Regions from separate parts of the Halomonas sp. 111 genome, predicted to be linked through region 3. Evidence: predicted binding sites of a transcription regulator. Region 3 holds the regulator's gene; each other region holds the start of a gene.
The links. Region 3 encodes sigma-54, which starts transcription at its own class of promoters, with help from an activator protein. Its sites were predicted from a motif close to TGGCACNNNNNTTGCTNT; they were not measured.
Positions count from the first base shown of each region.

Region 1 (3,134 bases), on a different contig from region 3:
AGGCGGCGTGGGTAAGCCGTGTCCAAGAAGCTGGAGGGCAAGCCCCTGCCAAACTAATGAATGCCGCCAGTCGTCCAGTGGCGTTTCGCAGCTAGCGCGTAGCTGAGCAAAGAGTGTGGAAGGTGGTGCCCAAGCATGCAATTGAGGCGCTTGAGCGCTAGGTAACGCATTGGGAATAGTGGCCAGCACCGCAATATTGAGGGTACGCAGCCGTGGCTGTGCCGGTTGTTCAACGATCAACGGCGCCTGCGGGGTAAAGTGCGCGCAGAACCCCTGCCCCGCGCCTATGGTCAGCCGCTTCTGGCCTTGGGCGATGTCAATCCAGCCTTCCAAAACAACACTTAGAAACCAGGGCACTGTCTGCGTAGAGCGGGAGACATAGCGTTGATGAACATCAAGGTCGGACAAGGTGAGATGCAGCGCAGAAGAGAGCGGTAAATCACTGACGCTGCCTTGGGCAATCGGGTCGTCAATCCCTTCCCCGGCATACAGGTAGTCAATGCCGAACGTTTGGCCCAGTTGGCTAAGTGTCGATGGTGTTAACGACGTAAAGGTTGGCATCAATAGGGACCCTGCTGCTTGGTCATCCAGTGATCAACCCAGCGAGAAAACGCCGCCCAAAAGAGCGACGCTTGAAACGAGGTGCGGTTCGTGGGTTATCCAGAGAACGCGTGAATCATCGTGATCCTATCATCGTTAGATTAAAACGCAATGATAGATGTTCTCATTTTGGTGGCGGCAGGTGTTACCAGTGCTGTACTTACGTATCGCTTTTCTTATCGTCATTCAGTGTGCTGCTGGCAGCCGGTTTTTGGGCAGCGGGAGCATCCATATCGGCGTTGGGATGAGCGCTTTCAGCGGCCTTAGTGGCGACTGGCAGGTGCTTCTCAGGCTGACTCGCTTCCATCGTGGCTTCCAGTTGCGCTACTTGCCTCTCCAGGGCTTCTACCCGCGAGCGCGTGCGCTGCAGCACATCCATCAGGATATCGAAGTCTTCCCGCGATACGAGCTCCAAGCGATCAAAGGCACCACGAACCACCTGTTGAACGCCTTTCTGAATATCTTCGGGCGCTTGTGACGCATTTTGTAAGCGGTCGCCAATCTGTTGTGCCAAACGGCTAATACGGTCCTGGGGCGTCATGGTTCTCTCCTTAAATAGTGATGCTTTAAAAGTGGGCACTATTTTAAGGATACGCAACCCGCCGCCAGTACGCATGTATTGCGTGTGGCATTGGCGCATTTATCCGTTTATCTCGTTGCCCAGTAATAGTGCGTTAATCGTTCGCGCCGGTTCTTTTTTGGTGCAATCGGTTGGGCCCTACGCCTTTCCTGATCTCAACGTTTGTGTAAAAGCGCCTTGTTTTTTATTAAGTCGCTAAAAATTAATAAAAAATTAGCTAGTGGCACGGTATGCGCATTGGTAGAGCATCGCCATTTTCAGCGGCAACGCCGCTACCCATTCAGCAGGACTTATCCAGCAGGGGAGATACGGGATGAAACTCATTACCGCCATCATCAAGCCATTCAAACTTGACGACGTTCGCGAAGCACTGGCCGACAACGGCGTGCAGGGCATTACCGTGACAGAGGTAAAAGGTTTTGGGCGTCAGAAAGGGCATACCGAGCTCTACCGTGGTGCCGAGTACGTGGTCGATTTTCTGCCCAAGGTAAAAGTAGAAGTGGCGGTTGACGATGCGCGGCTGGAAAGCGTGATGGATGCCATTTGCAATGCCGCCAACAGCGGAAAAATCGGCGATGGCAAAGTATTCGTCACGCCGCTCGAAGATGTCATCCGAATTCGTACCGGTGAACGCGGCGCTGATGCCGTTTAAACAGGGACTTACCGGGATACTTCGTAGTTCAACGGGGAACTAACAAATGAACGAACTGGCTGATCTGAGCTACGCGCTCGACACGTTTTACTTCTTGATTTGCGGTGTATTGGTCATGTGGATGGCCGCGGGCTTCTCCATGCTTGAAGCGGGCATGGTGCGCGCTAAAAACACCGCCGAAATCCTGACTAAAAACATCGCGCTGTTTGCGATTGCCTGCACCATGTATCTGCTGGTGGGGTACCACCTCATGTACTCCAGCGGCGAAGGCGGCTTCTTGCCAAGTCTGGGCTTTCTGCTGGGCACTGAGAACAGCGTAGATTCGGTGCTGGCGGGTGGCGAGGATGCGCCCTACTACTCCCAGCGCGCTGATTACTTCTTCCAGGTTGTCTTTGTGGCTACTGCTATGTCGATTGTCTCCGGTGCGGTCGCTGAGCGCATGAAGCTATGGGCCTTTTTGGCCTTCGCTGTGGTCATGACCGCCTTTATCTATCCGGTTTCTGGCTACTGGACCTGGGGTGGCGGATGGCTGAGCAGCGTGGGTTACTCGGATTATGCCGGTTCGGGTATCGTCCACATGGCCGGCGCTGCCGCTGCTCTGGCAGGCGTGCTGATTCTTGGCCCGCGTAAGGGCAAGTACGGTAAAGATGGCGCTATCCATGCCATTCCAGGTGCCAACATGCCGCTGGCAACGCTGGGTACGTTTATTTTGTGGATGGGTTGGTTCGGCTTCAACGGAGGCTCTGAGCTAAAAGTCTCGGATATCGAGTCGGCCAACAACGTCGCCCAAGTGTTTGCCAATACCAATGCGGCCGCTGCTGGCGGTGTGATCGCCGCGCTGGTCCTGGCCAAACTGTGGTTCCGTAAAGCGGACCTTACCATGGCGCTTAACGGTGCGCTGGCAGGCTTGGTGGCGATTACCGCTGACCCGCTCTCACCAACGGCATTAGGTGCCACCATTATCGGGGCTATTGGCGGTGTCATCGTGGTAGTAGCGATAGTGTCGCTTGATAAGCTCAAACTGGATGATCCGGTCGGTGCTATTTCCGTTCACGGCGTGGCGGGTATCTGGGGCGTATTGGCGGTGCCTATCACTAATGATGGCGCGTCCTTTAGTGCTCAAATGATGGGTATTGCCGGTATCTTCGGTTGGGTGTTCCTGGCAAGCCTGGTGGTTTGGCTGGTGCTGAAAGCCATCATGGGCATCCGGGTTAGTGAAGAAGAAGAGTATGAAGGTGTGGATATCGCGGAATGCGGTCTTGAAGCCTACCCTGAGTTTAGCGTTAAGAAATAAGCATAATG
Region 1 is NZ_JBQSYV010000021.1:30,275-33,408, forward strand. Features, by position in the region: gene ACT3T7_RS15150 (helix-turn-helix transcriptional regulator) at 1-561, opposite strand, end outside; gene ACT3T7_RS15155 (accessory factor UbiK family protein) at 761-1,141, opposite strand; gene ACT3T7_RS15160 (P-II family nitrogen regulator) at 1,494-1,832, shown strand; gene ACT3T7_RS15165 (ammonium transporter) at 1,879-3,126, shown strand.
Region 1: a site for sigma-54 is predicted at 1,402-1,419, ahead of ACT3T7_RS15160 (P-II family nitrogen regulator). Genes of this name have one in related genera too.

Region 2 (3,134 bases), on a different contig from region 3:
AATGCCATAGCGCGCGGCGTCGATTGGGTGGAGTTCAATAAACGGCTCATGGCGATGATTCATTAGCTTGGGCGCGCGTGCCGTGCGCGTCATGGTGTGCCATTGGTCGCGAATACGCCCGGTATTCAGGCGCAGCGGGTAGTCGTCACTTAAGCGCTGCTCCGGCAAGCGCGGCGTTATGGCGATGAAATTGGCTCGCCCATTAGGCGTGGCGAATTCACCGTCGTCAAACAACCGTGCCGTTCCGTGAGGTGCTGAAGACGTAACCGGCCACTGAATAGGCGCCAGCGCGTCGTAGCCCTCGCGCCCAAGCCCCACCAGGCCGGAAATATCGAATAGCCGTTTGCTCGTCCCTTCATTCTCGAAGGCGGAAAGGCGCGCGTGCTCATCAAAAATCTCATGGGGATGGCTATAGTCAAACGCCTCATGAAAGCCCAACCGTTTGGCGGCTTCGCAGATAATCCACCAGTCGTGACGCGCTTGGCCAGGCGCAGGTAGCAAACCACGCTGGCGCGAAATACGCCGTTCGGAATTGGTCACCGTGCCGTCTTTTTCAGACCACCCCGTCGCGGGCAGAATGATATCGGCGTACGCCAGCAGGTCGGTATGGCTGGCGCACTCAGACACAATTACCAGTGGGCACTTTTCAAGCGCACGCCGCACGCGGGCGGCATCCGGCAAGCTGACCACCGGGTTGGTGGCCATTATCCACAGCGCCTTTATGTCGCCCCGCTCAACTGCTTCAAAAAGCTCAATCGCCTTATAGCCAGGCGCCTGGGGCAATTCAGGCGTTAACGTTTCCGTCGCCCAGAAGCGGGTGACTCGCCTGAGGGCGCCGGGCGTGTGGTAATCCATATGCGCGGCCAGCTGGTTGGCAAGCCCACCCACTTCACGCCCGCCCATGGCATTGGGTTGGCCGGTAATCGAGAAAGGCCCCGCCCCCGGCAAGCCGATTTTGCCGCCCGCCAGATGACAGTTGATGATCGCGTTGCACTTATCAGTACCGCTTGTGGATTGATTGACGCCCTGGGAGTAGAGCGTCACGACATGGAGTTGGCTGGCAAACCAGTAGTAAAAGGTCTCCAGCCGCTCTGGGTCGATATCACATATCGCCGCCACGCCATTAATGTCGCAGTGGCTCGCGGCCAGTAGCGCTTCGTCGAAACCTTGTGTATGGCGGTCCAGATAGAGCTGATCCAGCTTGTTATTCTCAGCCATCCAGGCCAGCAGACCGTTGAACAGCACCGCATCGCTGCCGGGTGCGATGCCGAGGTAAAGGTCGGCAATTTCGCAGCTGTCGGTCACGCGTGGGTCGATGACCACCACCCGCATCAGCGGATTGCGCGTTTTGGCGACCTTCAAGCGCTGATAGAGTACTGGATGGTTCCAGGCCAGATTCGAGCCCACCAGCACCACCAGCTCGGCCTCTTCAATATCTTCATAGTTGCAGGAAACGGCATCCGCGCCCAACGAACGTTTATACGCCGCCACGGCAGAGGCCATGCAGAGCCGTGAGTTGGTATCCAGGTGCGGCGTGCCTAAAAAGCCTTTAAATAGCTTATTGGCCACATAGTAATCTTCGGTCAATAGCTGGCCTGAAAGATAGGCACCGACTGACTCAGCGCCGTAAGTTGCGCGAGTTGTTTGCAACCGCTCTGCCAAGGTGGTTAACGCCACATTCCAGTCAACCGCTTGGCCATCGACCCAGGGCGTGGTGAGCCGGTCATGGTGGCCGAGGGTTTCGTGAAGTGCCGAGCCTTTCACACATAGCCGACCAAAGTTGGCGGGGTGGTCACGGTCGCCTTCAACGGCGCTGATTGTGCCGCTAGCCACAGTGGCGATTACGCCGCAGCCGACACCGCAATAAGGGCACGTTGTGTTTGCTTTACAAGCCGAGCGTGTGGCCTGGGACATACTGATTTCCTCCCGCTTAAAAGCAAAAAGCGCCCAAGCGAGCCTCACAAAAAGCCTGCCTGGACGCCGTTGTCTCAGGGACACCTGCACCGGTGCCAAATGTCGCACTGCTGGGATTGGACATACTTATTAATGGCCTGTCGTCTGATGGCGTTAGCGTTGTTATTTGCCCCTCAAACTCGATGGCTGCATTTTATTGTGCCGATAAACCCATTTGTGCTTTGTTGCTTGTTGCCAAGGTAATAGCAAGGCCTACGCCAACCAACCCATTAAAACAAAAACACCAAATTAAACAGAAGGTTAATAACCAATAAAATATCTTTCGACTTATCTTGTAGGCAGGTTTTTTGCTAACGTTGACTACTCACGGTGCATTCTTACCGCTTAGCGCACCAATAGCGTGCGCAGGCTGAGCGTAAGCGGCTGAAAAGGCGCTGCCTTCAATCTACCTCTTTAAACCAAAGCATTGATAATCAATATAAAAATAAATAATTAACGATATTTGGCTGATTAATTGCCCTGTACTGGTTAGATAAATTTAAGCTTAGCGGGCAGCCAACGGTGGCTGCTCTGTGCGAAACCCAACAAACGGGTTTGGCCTCAGCTACCGGGCAACGAAGCCCCTGATACGGTTTTCCTGGTAATCCACTTGCCCGGGACGCTGACTCAGGGGCTTTTTTTATTGGCTTTTCTTCAGCGCTGCCGAGTATTTGTGGATAGGCATTTGTAGCCAAGCGCTAAACTGTAAGGAGCAACCTATGATCGCTATCTCTCGGTGCTCGTCTGATGATCACTTGGTCATTATCGGCAACGGCATGGCGAGCCAGCGTCTGCTAGAGGCGGTCGTTAAATTGCCTCACCGACCCCAGCAGATAACGGTGATTGGTGCAGAAGCATCTCCCGCTTATAACCGGATACTGCTATCGCCACTGCTCGCCGATGAAATGCCGCCTAGCGCCCTCACCTTGCGGGATGCGCAGTGGTACGCCAAGCAAGGTATCACCCTCCACCTGAATGAATGCGTGCTGGAGATCAACCGCGAAGAGCAGCGTGTTGTCACTACCTGCCGCACGCTGACCTATGACCGCTTGGTGATTACCACCGGCTCACGCCCAACGCTGCCCGAGGTTCCCGGCATTGGCCTTAACGGCGTGTATGGGTTTCGTACCCTGCAAGATGCCGACACGCTCGCAACGCTTGCCCTACAGGGCGGCGAATGT
Region 2 is NZ_JBQSYV010000001.1:275,706-278,839, forward strand. Features, by position in the region: gene ACT3T7_RS01320 (nitrate reductase) at 1-1,914, opposite strand, end outside; gene ACT3T7_RS01325 (NAD(P)/FAD-dependent oxidoreductase) at 2,673-3,134, shown strand, end outside.
Region 2: a site for sigma-54 is predicted at 2,157-2,174, ahead of ACT3T7_RS01320 (nitrate reductase). Genes of this name have one in related genera too.

Region 3 (3,134 bases):
GCGATTATGGAGCGGCCTGTTCGCGAATCTTGCTCATCAGCAGGTCAAGCAAATCGCGCTGGCTGCTGGTTTTGCGTAATGCCTGGCGTGTGCTCGCATCATTCATAATGGTGGCCACTTGGCCCAAAAGCGACAAATGCGTGTCGTCAGCCTCTTCGGGAACAAGCAGCACAAAGACGAGGTCGACCGGGTCGCCATCAATAGCATCAAAATCAATAGGTTCTGATAATTTTAAAAAACCCGCAATAGGCGTAACGCAATGTGGGCTGCGCGCATGGGGGATGGCGACGCCGTTACCGATCCCCGTGCTGCCAAGGCGTTCCCGGCCGATCAGTCGGCTGAAAACTTCCTGACTATCCAGACTGGGTGTATTTTGAGCGATAAAGGTGCTGAAAAACTCCAGCACCCGCTTTTTGCTGCCCCCGGGCACGTCGTAAAGTACGCGCTCCGGGGGGAGGATGGTTTCCAACGTCATTGAATTAACGCACGCCAGCGCCTTGGGCGCGAGCTTGTGCTTTTTCCTTGTGCTTAACGAGTTGACGATCAATTTTGTCTGCTAAGGCGTCAATAGCGGCGTACATGTCGACATCTTCGGCGTCGGCATGTAGGTCGGCGCCTGCCGCATGAAGGGTGCACGCGGCATGTTGGCGCTCCTTCTCAATAGATAAGGTGACTTGTACCGTGGTGATGTGGTCGTAATGACGTTCGATGCGTTCAAGCTTTTCATTAACGTAGTCACGCAAGGCGTCAGTCAGTTCTACATGATGACCCGTGATATTTACTTGCATTGACGTGCTCCTTATCCATCGGACTGAATTTCGATTGTAACCCTTTTTACGGTGTTGCAAAGCCCCTGTCGCGAGTTTTGCCATTTCTCTTGTAACGACTAACGCAAACGACGACGTTCACTTGATGAGGGAATGCCCAGCGACTCACGATATTTCGCCACCGTACGGCGTGCCACTGTGATGCCGCCATCTCCCAGTAATGTCACCAAACGACTGTCCGAAAGAGGTTTGCCGGGAGGCTCATCTTGAATCAACTTTTTAAGCCGGGCGCGAATCGCGGTGCTTGAGTGGCTGTCTGCGCCATCCTGCCCGCTAATTTGGCTTGAGAAAAAGTACTTAAGTTCGAAGACGCCCCGTGGGGTATGGATATATTTTTGTGTGGTGACCCGAGAAATGGTTGATTCGTGCATCTCAACCGCCTCGGCAATATCGGCAAGAATCAACGGCTTCATCGCTTCTTCACCGTGCTCTAAAAAACCGATTTGGCGAGTGATAATCTCGCGTCCTACGCGTAGAAGCGTGTCGTTGCGGCTGGACAGGCTTTTGATTAGCCAGCGCGCTTCTTGCAAGTGCTCTTTTAAAAACTGGTTATCCTGACTCTTGTCTGCACGCTTGATTAAACTGGCGTAGTCGGGCTGGATACGCAGCCGGGGCAGGGCTTCAGGGTTAAGCTCCAGGTGCCAGCCTTCATGGTCATGACGTACGACCAGGTCGGGCGTGATATAGCTATCGTCGGTGACGCCATAAGCGCTGCCTGGGCGTGGGTCCAGGCTTCGGATCAGACCGATCACATCGTCTAGCTGCTCATCGTCCAGGCTTAGGCGGCGCTTTAATAGGCGAATGTCATTTTTGCCCAGCGCTTCAAGAAACTGACGAACCAATCGGCGCGCGGGAACAAGTAGGGGCGTGTCGTCGGGGAGCGTTGCTAACTGAAGCATCAAACATTCGCGCAAGTCACGGGCGAAGACGCCCGTTGGCTCGAACTGCTGTAAACGCATCAGAATGGTCTCCAACTCTCGCTGGCTGAGACCTTCGATGCTTTGAGCACGTAACCCATCGCGGATATCGTTGAGCGGCTGCGTCAGGTAGCCATTGGCATCCAGTGCATCAATCAGGCTTTCGGCGATTAGCTGCTCACGAGCCGTAAAATCGGTCATCGCCAGCTGCCAAAGGAGATGTCCATGCAGGCTTTGTCCCGCGGCCTGGCGTTCAAAATCGGGGCCTTCGCTGCTGCCAGAGCTACCCATGTCCTGGTAAGTGTCAGACCAGTCGCTATCGACAGACAGTTCCTCGGGAATGCTTTCTGACCACTCCTCGTCGGGTGTTTCGACGGTCGCCTGCTCGCCGAACTCGTCTTCCTGCTCCAGCATTGGGTTGGCATCCAGTGCCTGCTGAATTTCCTGACGTAGATCCAATGTCGATAGCTGTAGCAGTGCAATCGCTTGCTGCAGCTGAGGTGTCATGGTCAGCTGCGTACCGATACGCAATTGGAGAGAAGCTTTCATGACCATCTGAGAACCACTCGTTAATCGGAAAGCTTCACCCTAGTGCGAGTCATGTTGTTGTGCAAGTGCAATAAGCATGCCACTGATAAAATTTTTACTGCAGATCACTGTTTAGCGGTGAAATTAAATTCATAAGCGAAAATCAGCACCCAGGTAAACTTCCCTCACTTTTTGGTTATCAAGGATAGTCTGAGGGCTGCCGCCAGCAATAATGTGGCCGTCACCGACAATATAGGCGATATCGCAAATATCCAGTGTTTCTCGGACGTTATGATCAGTAATTAGCACGCCAATGTGGCGCTGTTTTAAGGCGCGAATAATGCTCTTGATTTCACCAACCGAGATGGGATCGACACCTGCAAATGGCTCGTCCAGCAAGATAAACGCGGGCTCTGTGGCCAAGGAGCGGGCAATTTCGACGCGCCGCCGCTCGCCGCCGGAAAGGCTCATGCCCAGGTTGTCACGGATGTGGGTAATATGAAAGTCGTCAAGCAGGGCCTCAAGCCGCTGCTCTCGTCCTGCCCTGTCCAGATCTTTGCGGGTTTCCAGAATCGCCATAATATTATCCGCAACCGATAGCTTGCGAAAAATAGACGCTTCCTGGGGTAGATAGCCAATGCCGGCCATCGCGCGTTCGTGCATGGGAACGCGGGTTAAGTCTTGCTCGTCGATACGCACCGTACCCGCATCAGACTTCACCAGGCCCACAATCATATAAAACGATGTGGTTTTGCCCGCGCCGTTAGGGCCAAGTAGGCCTACCACGCTGCCTTGAGCAATCTCCAGGCTAATGTCTTTAACCACGCGGCGGCGCTTATAGCTTTTTGCCAAGTGATTGGCG
Region 3 is NZ_JBQSYV010000003.1:109,641-112,774, forward strand. Features, by position in the region: gene ACT3T7_RS03280 (PTS sugar transporter subunit IIA) at 5-475, opposite strand; gene hpf (ribosome hibernation-promoting factor, HPF/YfiA family) at 480-788, opposite strand; gene ACT3T7_RS03290 (RNA polymerase factor sigma-54) at 887-2,299, opposite strand; gene lptB (LPS export ABC transporter ATP-binding protein) at 2,423-3,134, opposite strand, start outside.

Region 4 (3,134 bases), on a different contig from region 3:
CTGGGTAAGGCTCGGCGGCAGTGGCGTCATAATGGTCGGGTAGATACACGGTGTAAGGGTAGGCGTGGCCCAGCGTGGGCGAGTCAAAGGTGGCGTAGTGCACCTCGCCAGCAACGGCGGCGTTAAACAGGCTCCATAGGCCCGCCAGGGCTGTCAGGCTGGTCAACAAGAAACGTAACAACCCGTGAAATACACTTGAAAATGAGAAGAGCGACAAACAGCCTCCGGGAATTATCGCAAGGTTATAGCGTCGTACCCCGTACCCGCCGACACTGTTCAGCGCAGGCGAATGTCAGGCATACACGGAGCAGGTATGCATAAAAGGATAGAGGAAATTTACTGGTTGCGTGCGTACGGCTGCGTGGCCGTGTTTTTATTTCATTTGCTGGACCACGTTAATCAGCGTGTGGATAACCTGGCCACCGACCTGATGCGCCTGCCGCTGGTATTGGGCACACCGATCTTTTTGTTCATTTCAGTGTTTGTGTTTGCCATGCGCTATGACAAGGCAGTGCCGCCTGGCTTTTTGGCCCAACGGGTAAAGTACGTCATGCTGCCTTATCTGGTATATGGCTTTATCTACTCGACGGCCGAGTGGGTCCGGCTGTACATGGCAGGGGAGTCGGTAGGCTTTGTCGCCAATGCGCTGGAGTACTTTGTTTTCGCCGGGTGGCACGGTTATTTCTTGATTATCGCCATGCAGTTTTATATCGCTTATTGGCTGTTTACCCGTTGGCAGCTGTGGCGCTTTAACCCGGTGCCGTGGCTGTGGGTGAGCTGTTGGGTGAGTATGGCGTACTGGGGAGTGGCGTATTGGCTGGGTGTGGCGCTGCCGGGGTATCTGCTCTGGGTAGCGCCTCTGGGCTGGATATATCTGTTCTTTCTGGCCCTGGCGCTAGTGCGTTACTACCCCTTTGATAGTGGAGCCCAGGCACCGCTGCGGCCTTTATGGATGCAGTACCTGTCGTGGCCTTTGTGGTTGGTCGTGTTGGTTTGCCTGCTGGTCGCGGCCAGTGTGGCGGGGTGGCTGCAGTTCTCATCCAAGGAAGTGTGGGTGATACCGCTGTTCATACTCTCAACGCTTGTAGCGATGCGTTATTTAAAAGACATCACAGCGCCTCGCTGGGTGCGCTATATCAACCAGTATTCGTTTGGTATTTACCTGGCGCACCCCATGTTTTTTGCCATTACCGATGCGTTGGTGATGCCGTTGGCGTTGCCTATAACGGTTTACGTGCTGCTGCTGATAGTGACGGGCGCCACGGGCTCTATCCTGCTCAGTAAAATGGCGAACACCACAAAAGCCGGGGCCATGATGTTTGGCAAGCGGCTAAAAGTGTAGGGCGTTGACGCGCTGTGCGGTGGGTTGGAAGCCGAGAGGGGCGCTCTATGTCTTTCATGCACCAATTAGGTGCGCTTATGCTTGTGTTTGATCTATTTTGGGTCAAAAAAACAGGTCCGTGTGTGTTTAAAAGCCTCGGGAAATACTTATGCGTCATAGAGAGGCATGCAGACGCAGCTTTTATATGCCTTAAAACAACAGGTTAGTAATTGTTTCGGTCATGTTGGTGCAGGATTGGCATGTTCTCTGCATTATATTTGTCAGCGGCTAGCCACCGTAGGCAGATGCCTCTCGGCGTGCTACAACAATAGCCGGTTTGAAATGATCGCTAGGCGATGTGTGATTCAATTTCAGGCAAATGTTAAGCGAACAAAAAGGATAGGCCTGTCAGGCACGTACTTTATTGAATGACGGGGTTTGTCTAATAACACTTTTATCGATAGCTTACTGTTACATGCTTTAAGCCACGCCCATATCGGAGGCACAATGTCAGCCAAGACTCTCGCGCTAATTGAAGAACATGATGTTAAGTGGGTGGACCTGCGTTTCACCGATACTCGTGGTAAAGAGCAGCACGTTACCGTGCCTGCCCGCGATGTAGACGAAGAGTTCTTCGAAAATGGTCAAATGTTCGATGGCTCCTCAATCGAGGGCTGGAAAGGCATTAACGAATCCGACATGATCCTGCGCCCGGAAGATGGCACTGCTTTCCTCGACCCCTTCACCGAAGACGCTACTCTGATTTTGCGTTGCGATATCATTGAGCCAGCCACGATGCAGGGCTATGATCGTGACCCGCGTTCTATTGCTAAGCGCGCTGAGGCGTACCTGGAGTCCACCGGCCTGGGCGATACTGCTTTCTTCGGTCCGGAGCCTGAGTTCTTTATTTTTGACGAAGTACATTGGAAGTCCGATATTCAGGGCTCCATGTACAAGATTTCTTCCGACGAGGGCGCTTGGGCGACCAGTAATCAGGTAGAGGGCGGCAACCTGGGGCACCGTCCGCGCGTTAAAGGCGGTTACTTCCCGGTTCCTCCGGTCGACAGCTTCCACGATATTCGTGGCGCGATGTGTAACACCCTGGAAGCGATTGGTCAGACCGTTGAAGTTCACCACCACGAAGTGGCGAATGCGGGGCAGAACGAGATCGGCGTTAAATTCAATACGCTGGTGAAGAAGGCGGACGAAGTTCAGGAAATGAAGTACGTGATCCACAATGTGGCCCACGCGTACGGCAAAACCGCGACCTTCATGCCCAAGCCGCTGGTTGGCGACAACGGTTCTGGTATGCATATTCACCAGTCGTTCTGGAAAGATGGTCAGAACCAGTTTGCCGGTGATGAGTACGCAGGCCTGTCGGAAATGGCCCTGTATTACATCGGTGGTGTGATCAAGCACGCACGCGCTCTGAACGCCTTCACCAACGCCTCTACCAACTCGTACAAGCGTTTGGTACCGGGGTTTGAAGCGCCGGTTATGCTGGCTTACAGCGCCCGTAACCGTTCTGCCTCTATCCGGATTCCCTATACGGTAAGCCCCAAAGGCAAGCGCGTTGAAACCCGCTTCCCTGACCCGACCGCTAACCCGTACCTGTCGTTTGCTGCCCTGCTAATGGCGGGTATCGACGGCATCAAGAACAAGATTCATCCTGGCGATGCCATGGACAAGAACCTGTACGACTTGCCGCCAGAAGAAGGCAAGTTGGTACCGACCGTTGCCAACAGCCTGGACCAGGCCCTGGAAGCGCTCGACGCTGACCGTGCGTTCCTGACCGAAGGTGGCGTGTTCACCG
Region 4 is NZ_JBQSYV010000038.1:6,230-9,363, reverse strand. Features, by position in the region: gene ACT3T7_RS18115 (alpha/beta hydrolase) at 1-148, opposite strand, end outside; gene ACT3T7_RS18110 (acyltransferase family protein) at 314-1,342, shown strand; gene glnA (glutamate--ammonia ligase) at 1,829-3,134, shown strand, end outside.
Region 4: a site for sigma-54 is predicted at 1,578-1,595, ahead of glnA (glutamate--ammonia ligase). Genes of this name have one in related genera too.